Regions from separate parts of the Arthrobacter sp. TJ-254 genome, predicted to be linked through region 1. Evidence: riboswitches for the same ligand, from Rfam matches in the RefSeq annotation. Region 1 holds a riboswitch; each other region holds the start of a gene.
The links. Region 1 has a riboswitch for S-adenosylmethionine ahead of AC4D14_RS10220 (ABC transporter substrate-binding protein). Riboswitches for the same ligand answer to the same signal wherever they lie in the genome.
Positions count from the first base shown of each region.

Region 2: linked by a shared signal. The riboswitch ahead of AC4D14_RS17080 (bifunctional o-acetylhomoserine/o-acetylserine sulfhydrylase) and the one ahead of AC4D14_RS10220 (ABC transporter substrate-binding protein) in region 1 are both predicted to bind S-adenosylmethionine.
Region 3: linked by a shared signal. The riboswitch ahead of sfnG (dimethylsulfone monooxygenase SfnG) and the one ahead of AC4D14_RS10220 (ABC transporter substrate-binding protein) in region 1 are both predicted to bind S-adenosylmethionine.

Region 1 covers NZ_JBZCNF010000003.1:343,089-346,335, reverse strand. The annotation lists gene AC4D14_RS10225 (ABC transporter permease) at 1-118, opposite strand, end outside; gene AC4D14_RS10220 (ABC transporter substrate-binding protein) at 115-1,800, opposite strand; SAM riboswitch class I at 1,906-2,004, opposite strand; gene AC4D14_RS10215 (DUF6194 family protein) at 2,110-2,583, shown strand; gene AC4D14_RS10210 (LolA family protein) at 2,791-3,247, shown strand, end outside.
Region 2 covers NZ_JBZCNF010000006.1:160,646-163,892, reverse strand. The annotation lists gene AC4D14_RS17095 (CPBP family intramembrane glutamic endopeptidase) at 1-224, shown strand, start outside; gene AC4D14_RS17090 (glycosyltransferase) at 229-1,011, opposite strand; gene AC4D14_RS17085 (VOC family protein) at 1,036-1,677, opposite strand; SAM riboswitch class IV at 1,785-1,901, shown strand; gene AC4D14_RS17080 (bifunctional o-acetylhomoserine/o-acetylserine sulfhydrylase) at 1,971-3,247, shown strand, end outside.
Region 3 covers NZ_JBZCNF010000004.1:186,470-189,716, reverse strand. The annotation lists gene AC4D14_RS12365 (O-acetylhomoserine aminocarboxypropyltransferase/cysteine synthase family protein) at 1-250, opposite strand, end outside; gene sfnG (dimethylsulfone monooxygenase SfnG) at 250-1,401, opposite strand; SAM riboswitch class I at 1,406-1,510, opposite strand; gene AC4D14_RS12355 (NAD(+)/NADH kinase) at 1,724-2,806, shown strand; gene acs (acetate--CoA ligase) at 2,815-3,247, opposite strand, start outside.

The DNA.
Region 1 (3,247 bases):
CGGCCCAGAGGACGAAGAGGCTTCCGGCGGCCCGTTTGAGGACGACGCTGCCGGCCGTACCGGCCGTCGCCGTCGTGCGTGGTGCTGCGCTGAGGGGTTCGAGGGAGGAGGTGCTCATTCGGAATCGACCGCCGTGACGTCGTAGAGGTAGGGAAGGGAGAGGCTCGGTTCGAGGGTGAGCGAGGTGAAGCGGTCGCTACGGAGCGCCACCTGGCTTGCCTGGTTGTAGAGCGGGAGCTGGAGGGCGTTGTCGCTGATGATCCGCTGCGCCTCGTAGTAGAGGTCCTTGCGCACGTCCGGGTCGTCCGTGGCGAGGGCGTCGTTGAGGATCGCGTCGAGTTCCGGATTGCGGAAGCCCGACCCGTTCGGCACGAAGCCCGCCGACTCGGTGTACTCGGAGGAGAACACGATGCGCAGGACGTCGGCCGTGTTGGTGTTCCAGTAGTCGGCCCGGAGGTCGTAGTCGAAGTTGTTGCCGAGTTCGCTGACGCTCGCGCCGTCGCCGTTCTCGATCAGCACCTCGAATCCGGCCTTCTTCGCGGTTGCCTGGATCTGGGTGACGAGGGCCTGGTGTGCGGTGGGCCAGGCGCCGGGCGTGTAGGGGAAGTGGACACTCAGGCGCTGGCCGTCCTTCACGCGGTAGCCCTCGTCGTCGCGCCCGGTCCAGCCTGCCTCGTCGAGCAGGCGGGCCGCTTCGTCGGGGTCGGGATCGTAGACGTTCTCGAAGTCCGGGGAGTAGAAGCCCGTTGTGGAACTGAGCGGTCCCCCGGCGCGGGTCACCGTGCCGAAGTAGACGCTGCGGATGCCGGCATCGACGTAGGTGCTGAGAAGGAAGGCCCTGCGCACGTTGAGGTCGTCGAAAGGCGCCCGGGTGGTGTTGAGCATGAGGTTCGTCGGATTGCCGGGGCGGTCCTGGAGGATCAGTTCGACGTTTGAGTCGGCCTCAGCCTCGTCGAAGTGGACTGACGGCATGAGGTCGAGGGCGTCAACCTGGCCGGCGCGCAGGAGACCGTAGCGGGTCGAGTCCTCGGGGACAATCCGCCATTCAATCTTTTCGATGTGCGCCGGCCCCTGATGCTGCGCGTAGGGCGGCGCCGAGTTGTAGTTCTCGTTGCGGACGAGGCTGACCTTGGACTGCGGAACGTAATCGACGATCCGGTACGGGCCCGTGCCCACCGGGGCGTTGCAGTTCTCGGCCTGCGGGCGTTTGAGCGCCTCGGGCGACTCGATGCCGAGGAACGGCTGGGCGAGCACTTCGAGGAAGGCCGCATAGGGGCGGTTGAGGGTGACGACCGCCGTGGTGTCGTCGACGACCTCCGTGCCGACGTAGGGCTTGAGGTAGCCGCCGGCGGTGCCCGACTGCGTATCGGGATCGACCATGTGGTCGAGGTTGGCCTTGACCGCCTCTGCTGTGAGCTTCGTGCCGTCGGTGAAGTAGACGTCGTCGCGCACGGTGAAGGTGTAGGTGAGGCCGTCGTCCGAGACCGACCAGTTCGTGGCAAGCCACGGGTGGATGGTGCCCTCGCTGTCCTGGGACACCAGGGAGTCGAGGTAGTTCGCCGCGATTGAGGCCTGAGGCATATCGCCGTTGACGTGGGGATCGAGGCAGGAGATGTCCTTGCCGGTGGCGAAGACGAAGGTGTCGTCCTCGCTTGCCGCCGCCGATCCTCCGCAGCCGCTTGTGGTGAGGATGAGACCCGTGGCTGCTGCGAGCAGGGAGAGGGTGCGGAGGGTCTTCGGCGAGTCGGGGGTGCTGAAGGTGGTGGGTTTGCTGAAAGTGCGGTGGCTTGCTGTTGTCACGCTGGGCTCCTGAATTATCGCCCGATGGAGGGCAAACAGGACAGCCAGTGACCGCCCGCGGACGTGCTGAAGCACGGCGGGGCAGACCAACGAAAGCGTGTAGCTTCTCCATCGGTCCTGGCAGTAGCACCGTTCTTCGCAGCTACACGAAGAGGGTTGCTGTGGCGTCGTCGATCCAGGTCTCTCGGCCACTCGGGATGGTTATGGCTACAGCTAACAGCATTGGAGCGCTCCTCCGCCACAGGCCCCGTCACAACCGGTCACGGGGTGGTCCTTTACCCGCGTTCCGGCGTTTGAAAGCATTATCGGGTGGAGGAAAACGAGATCATCGACTTCGTCTCAGACCTGGCCGGCGTCGTAACGCAGACTGCCGGGAAGGAGAACGGAGCACCCGAGGCAGCTTGGGGCGATACCTTCTTTTTCTACGACCCCAACGGTGATACCCCAGAGAACCGGCGCTTCCCCTTCGCGACAATTGTCGTCAGCGATTATGAAGGCTTTGATATGGCCTCGAACCTGAATCGGCCGGGCGTTTTCCGGCTCAATATTTCGGTGGGCAAGAAGGAATATGAGTTATTGACCGGACATCCCGCGACAGATCACGCCATGCACCTGGCCGACTTCGACTTCACAGCACCGGACCGCATCCTGCCGCATCCCGTCTACGGTTCGCAGGCATGGGTAAGCATCCTCAACCCTGGTGCCGCCACAGCCGAGCAGGTACGGTCTCTGCTGGTGCACGCGCACGGGATTGCCGTTCGACGCTACGCCCGGCGGCACTGACAACGCCTCTGTCTCTTTCCGCTGAGGGAGGTATCGAGGCTCTCGCCCGAAATCATCTGTCACCTGCACGGCCGGTGAGTGTGGGCCGGCAGAAGCAGGGTTACGGTGAGGGCAGGACAGGACCGCCCGAAACATCCTGCATCCTCCCAGCAAGCAGGAGTACCGTTAATGGGGCAAGGGGGCAAAGCACCGTTGGAAGGCAAGCTCATGGCAAAGAAGTGGCTCCGTTGGCTCCCCGCTGGCATCGTCCCGGCGGTGATCATAACAACGGCCGCCGTTGGCCCAACCCTCGCTGAGGCAAGCCCCCAGTTGCCGGAGAAGTCCGCCCAGGAGCTGCTCGAGCTCGTGGCCGACAGCTACGACAGCGCGTTCTCCGGAACGATCGAGCAGTCCTCCGAGCTCGGCCTGCCCGAGTTGCAGACCATGGGGCCCAGTGCCGGCAGCTCCGATGGCGCCTCGGCCGCCTTCGAACTGCTCACCGGTGAGCACACCGCCCAGGTCCACATCGACGGGCCCGACAAGGCACGAATCCAGGTGCAGGACCGTCTCGCCCAGCGCGACGCCATCCTCAACGACGACGACGTCTGGCTTTATGATTCCCGCGCCCAGGAAGCGACCCATGCTGTGCTTCCGGACCGCGGTGAGGTGCTGAAGCAGCTCCCCG
Region 2 (3,247 bases), on a different contig from region 1:
CGGCGCCGGCCATCCTTGTGACGAGCGCCCTGCTGCGCGGCAGCTACCACCTGTACCAGGGCATCGGACCGTTCCTGGGAAACGCGGCAATGGGGCTCGTGTTCGGTTACATCTACACCCGGACCCGGCGCGTCATGCCGCTCGTCGTTGCCCACGCCGCCCTCGACATCACTGGGTTCGTCGGGTTCGCCCTGCTCGGACCGGCAATCGGGGTGGGCGGCTGAGCATTCACGGCAAGTGGGTTGACCCGCCGGGCGGCCCGCCGGGCAAGGAACCGCCGGATCCCGCTCCGGCGCGCAGATGGCGCAGGCCGGTGCGCAGCACCCCGTAACGGCGGATCCTGCGCATCGACGTGGCGACTCTCAGCCGCCGGTCGATGCGGACCGCCCGCCGGCCGAACGTGCGGGCCACCCGAAGGGTGAGCTCGACATCCTCGTCGCGCTCATCGATCGACGTGCGGGGAAAACCGCCCGCGCGCTCATAGGCGGACGAGCGGACGGCAAGGTTGTGGCCGGCGACAATGCGAAGGCAAGCCGGGTCGCGGTGGCGCAGCGCGAGGGCTCCGCGGAGGGCAGGGAAGAGGAAGGCGAGGAGCACGCGGTCAAACCGGCGCCGGTAGGCGTCCGGCAGGGGCACGGACGTGCCGCCCAGCAGTTGCACCGAGGGGTACCCGGCGAACGTGCGGCGGATCCGCGCCGTCCAGTCCGGCCGGGGTTCGCTGTCGCCGTCGGTGCGCGCCACCAACGGAAAACCGTCGGCGATGGCCCTGCGGAAACCGGTGTCGGCCGCCGCGCCGGTACCCTTCTGCTCCTCATCGAGCACCACGAGCGGAAAGTCGCGCCGGAGCCGGCCAAACGCCTCGATGCGCACCCGGGTGTCATCCGACGAGCCGTTGTCCACCACATAGAGCACCATCCCGGTGCGGTCCGACTGCCGGTACAGCGCCTCAAGGGTGCGGTCGATCCCGGGCTCGTTGAACACCGGGACGACGACGGCGAGCCGCTGGGCCATGCCGGACTCCGGGGGAATCCGGTACTAGATCTCGACGAGGCCGTTCGCGGTGTCGAAGGTCACCGACATCAGCCCCGGGGTGCCGTTCGGAGCAATCCACTTGACCGACACCTCGCCCAGGGGCGCTTCGACGGGCATTCCGAGCCACTCGGTCACGCGTGCGCAGGAGCCGGCGATGGTCAGCGAGTCGAGCCGCGCGGTCGCAGGGCGTGCCTGCGAGGGGTGGAGTGCTTCGGTGCCGTCGTCCCAGCGCAGCAGGTAGGGGACCTGCGGATCGGCGATCAGGCCCTTGATGCCGATCTGCTGCCAGGTGAGTTCCTGGCCGTCGGGGAACTTGCGGTTGCCGGGCACGGCGCGCCGGCCCAGGCGCTCTTCGAACGGCGTGAGGTCATCGACCGCGACTACCCAGCCCATCCAGCCGCCGCCTGCTTCGGACCGGGACCGCACGGCCTGGCCGAAGGGTGCCTTGTCCGAGGCGGGATGGTTCAGGGTCTCGACCACCTCGACGTACTGGCCGTTGACGAGGGGCAGAATCATGTTCCGTGTGCCGAAACGGGGGTGGACACCACCCTTCACCGCTTCTACGCCCAGCGCGGCCGAAATACGCTCCGCGGTGGCAGCGAGTCCATCAGGTTCAGAGGCATAAGAAACATGGTCCAAGCGCATGGCTACATAGTGGCACTTTGTGACGCCCGTCTCGACTTAGGAGCACCTTACTTAACGGGAAGTCATATGGGTTGCCGAAATCCGGTCCCTCGGCTTTCATTGAGGCAGGTCATGAGTGCCAGCACACAGCCCCGGCTTGCTGGCCGGCAACCCTCCAACCGCGGTGGGGTGCCCCGGGTGAAGACCAGGCGCAGTGTCACAGGGACGCTGCGCAAGCGCGGGTCCTTACCGATCCACCGTCGCCTCGATGGCGCGGCGTCGACCGGGGCCCCTTGAGCAACAGAGGGAGCGCCATGTCGAGCAACTGGTCTTTTGAAACCCGGCAGATCCACGCCGGCCAGACCCCCGATTCAACAACCGGCGCGCGTGCGCTGCCCATCTACCAGACGACGTCGTTCGTCTTCCCCAGCGCCCAGAGCGCCGCCGACCGCTTTGCCCTCACGGAGCTTGCCCCCATCTACACGCGCATCGGCAACCCCACCCAGGAGGCCGTTGAGACGCGCATCGCCTCACTCGACGGAGGGGTGGGTGCCCTCCTGCTCGCCTCGGGGCAGGCGGCCGAAACCTACGCCATCCTCAATATCGCCGAGGCGGGCGACCACATCGTTGCAAGCCCGAGCCTGTACGGGGGCACTTACAACCTCTTCCGGCACACCCTCAGGAAATTCGGGATCCAAACCACCTTCGTGGAGAACCCCGACAACCTCGAGCAGTGGCGCGCCGCCGTCCGGCCCAATACCAAGGCGTTCTTCGGCGAGGTCGTCTCCAACCCCCGCCAGGACGTGCTCGACATCGAGGGAATCAGCGCGGTCGCCCACGACAACGGCATCCCGCTGATCGCCGATGCGACAGTTTCGACCCCGTACCTCATCCGGCCCATCGAGTGGGGTGCCGACATCGTTGTCCACTCCGCCACCAAGTACCTCGGCGGCCACGGCACCGCCATCGGCGGCGTCATCGTCGACTCGGGCCGCTTCGACTACGGCCGCGACCCGGAAAAGTTCCCCGGCTTCAACACCCCCGATGAGAGCTACCACGGGCTTGTCTACGCCCGGGACCTCGGGGTGGGAAGCGCCTTTGGCGCCAATCTCTCCTACATCCTCAAGGCGCGCGTGCAGCTCCTGCGCGACCTCGGCTCAGCAATCTCCCCGTTCAACGCCTTCCTGATCGCACAGGGCCTCGAAACGCTCAGCCTGCGCATGGAACGCCACATCGCCAACGCCCGCGCCGTCGCGGAGTGGCTTGAACTGCACGACGACGTCGAATCCGTTGCCTATGCCGGACTTCCCTCAAGCCCCTGGTACGAGCGCGGGCTGAAGTACGGGCCGAACGGCACCGGTGCCATCGTCTCCTTCGACATCGCCGGCGGAATCGAGGCCGGCAAGCGCTTCGTCGACGGGCTCGAACTCCACTCCCATGTGGCGAACGTTGGGGACGTGCGCTCCCTGGTGATCCACCCGGCTTCAACAACGCACAGCCAGCTCGGAGCCGAAGCACAGCTCACGGCCGGAGTCCGCCCCGGTCTCGTGCGCCTTTCGGTCGGGCTGGAGAACATCGCGGACATCCTTGC
Region 3 (3,247 bases), on a different contig from region 1:
TGGCGACGGCGCCGATCCCGCCCTCAAGGGAGGCGATGCGCTCCTCGAAGGCGGCAACAGTGGGGTTGCCGATCCGGGAGTAGATGTTTCCGTACTTCTGGAGCGCGAAGAGATTGGCGGCGTCGTTCGTGTCCTTGAAGACAAACGACGTCGTCTGGTAGATCGGCACGGCGCGGGCACCGTGGGTGGCATCGGGAGTGCCTCCCGCGTGAAGCGCGCGGGTGCGGAAGCCGAAGGTTTTCTCAGTCATCAGACGCCTGCCTTGGTGGGGAGAGGTTCGAGGTGGAAGTCGACGCCTGCCTTGGCGGCGAGGTCGGCTTCGAGGGAGCGGACAATCGGCAGGACATCCCTGCCGAACGCTTCAACCTCCTCCTGGAAATGCAGGTAGCAGGTGAGCAGCAGGTTCACCCCGATCTTCTTGTACTCGACGATTCGTTCGGCGATCTGCTCGGGCGTGCCGATGAGCTGGGTCCGGAAGCCGTCGTTGTACTGGATGAGGTCCTCGAAGGAGGAATCCGCCCACATCCCCTTCTTGTCGGCCGTTGAGGCCCCGGCCTCCTGCACCGCGTCGCGGAAGCCTTCAACGGCCGGCCGATGGGCCTTGGCGACGATCTCGCGCAGCGTCTCGCGTGCTTCTTTCTCGGAGTCGCGTGCAATGACGAACCCGTTGAGGCCGAACCGGGGCGACCTGCCGACGGCCGTGGCGGAGGCCTCTACCCCGGCGATGTTCTCCTTGAACCCCTCGAGGTCCTTGCCGTTGGAGAAGTACCAGTCGGCAACCCGCCCCGCCGCGGCCTGGGCCGCAGTGGAATTGCCGCCGAAGAAGATTTCGGGGTGGGGGCGGCCTGGAACATCAACGGGCGGCGGGCTGAGCGTGAAATCCGAGATGGAGTAGTACTTGCCCGTCTGCGTGTAGCTTTCCCGGGTCCACAGGCCGCGCAGCACGCGGATGAACTCCTCCGTGCGCACATACCGTTCGTCGTGTTCGAGCCAGTCGAGGCCGAAGTTGGTGAATTCGCTCTTCAGCCACCCCGAGACGATGTTGACGGCCGCGCGCCCGTTGGAGATGTGGTCGGCGGTGATGATGAACTTCGCCAGCACGCCCGGATGCCACATGCCCGGGTGGACGGCGGCGATGACCTTGAGCCTCTCGGTTGCGGCGAGCAGGGCGAGGGAGAACGACGTCGCCTCGTGCTGCTTGTCGGCGCCGTACGACGCCGCGTAGCGGGTCTGCGACAACGCGTATTCGAATCCTGCGTCCTCGGCGATCCGCGCAAGTTTCTTGTTGTACTCGAAATCCCAGCTGGTGCGCTGCTCGATTGTGGAAACCACGAGCCCCCCGCTCACATTAGGGACCCAGTAGGCAAACTTCAGGGGCTGCGAATAATCGACTGTGCTCACAAATCCTCCATCGGTTCTGGCGGTAGCACCCTACTGTCAGCGCGTTCTGCGCTGGCCAGGGTTGCTGCGGCGTCATAAAGCCAGATCTCTCGGCCGCTCGGGATGGTCATTACCGAGTGTGACAGCACGGGTGCCCGGCACCAAGAAATGTGTCGCCCCGGGTCGGCGCAGATTTGGACGGGGCAGGAAGGCGCCGGGTGGACTTGCGGGGCATTTCGAGTATGGTTTGCGTCACGTGGCGTCATCGGCGAGGTTGGCCGCCTGGCTCATACCCCGCGGCGGTGGCCCACCGTCACTTGTTGAGCGAACAAAGGAGCTGGCAGTGGATCTGCGATCACTGGGGCTCGTGGTGCATGGAGGAAAGCAACGGGCCATTGACGCGGCGGAGGCCCTCAAGAGCTGGGCCGCTGAGAACGGCGTGTCCGTCACGGAGGTGGATGTCTGGTCGGCGGACGACGAGGGCCACCTGACGCATCACCACGTGCCGCTCGGCCCGTTTGACCTCGTTGTGACGATCGGCGGAGACGGCACCTTTCTGCGCGGGGCGGCTGTGGCGATGTCCTGCCAGTGCCCTGTCCTCGGGGTGAATGTGGGCCGGCTTGGGTTCCTTGCCGAGGTGGAGCCGGAGAACCTTGTCGAAGCCCTCAGGGCCGTGATCGCCGACGAGACAATCGAGGAACAGCGCCTCACCCTCACCATCCGCTCGAGCAGGCCCCTTGAGATCCCCAGTGAGCTCGGGGCGCTCATCCACAATCCCAAGGGACCCGTTGCGGAATCGCCGCTGGTCCGGGACGACGCGGTGGAGGTCCTGGGCTGGGGCGTCTGCATGGACATCACCGCAATCAACGACGTTGTCTTCGAGAAGCTCAGCCGGGACCGCCAGGCGAGCGTCGCCGTCTATATTGGGGCCCGCCGGTTCGTTTCCTATTCGGCAGACGCCCTGATCATTTCCACGCCCACCGGATCAACGGCCTACTCGTTCGCTGCGGGAGGACCCATCGTCTCGCCCCGCGCCAACGCCCTGGTTTTCACGCCCGTCGCAGCTCACATGGTCTTCGACCGCAGCCTTGTCGTTGCCGCGGACGAGCTGGTGTCGGTGCGCGTGCTCGAGCGCAGCGGGCAGGTATCGATGTCCGTCGACGGCCGGATTGTCGGGGTGCTGAACCCGGGGGACTGGGTGGGCGTCTACGCACGCCCTTCGGCGCTGCGCATGCTGCGCCTGCATGAGCCTGACTTTTTCGGCAGGGTGCGGGACCGGTTCGGGCTGGTCGACGCCGCGGCTGCGGCCGCCGACGGAGATTCCCCGGTCGACTATTTCCCAAGCACGCCCAAGCCCGACGACATGAAGCACGTCCACATTCCGACCCAGCCGCTCGAGTCCTGGATGGGCTCCAAGACGGAGTAGGCGAAGCTTCAGGACCGCCGCGCGAGCACCTCGGAGATGCCCGGGAGGCACCCCTCGTTCTGCAGGGAGGTGGTGTCCCCAAGGGGCGATCCTTCGTACAGCCCGGTCAAGAGGCGGCGCATGATCTTCCCGGACCGGGTCTTGGGCACGTCCTGGACCACGATGACGGCACCCGGCTTGGCGATGGGCCCGATCTCGGCGGCAACGTGCCGGCGCAGGGTGGATTCGACGTCGCCCGTTCCGCCCGAACCGGGTGCCAGCACGACGAATGCGGCGATGGCGTGGCCGGTGAGCGGGTCGGCGACGGGGCACACGCCGGCCTCGCTGACCAGCGGGTGCGCGACGAGGGCCGATTCGATTTCGATCGTGGAGAGCCGGTGCCCCGAGACGTTGATGACGTCGTCAACCCGCCCCAGGATCCAGATGTCGCCGTCGTCGTCG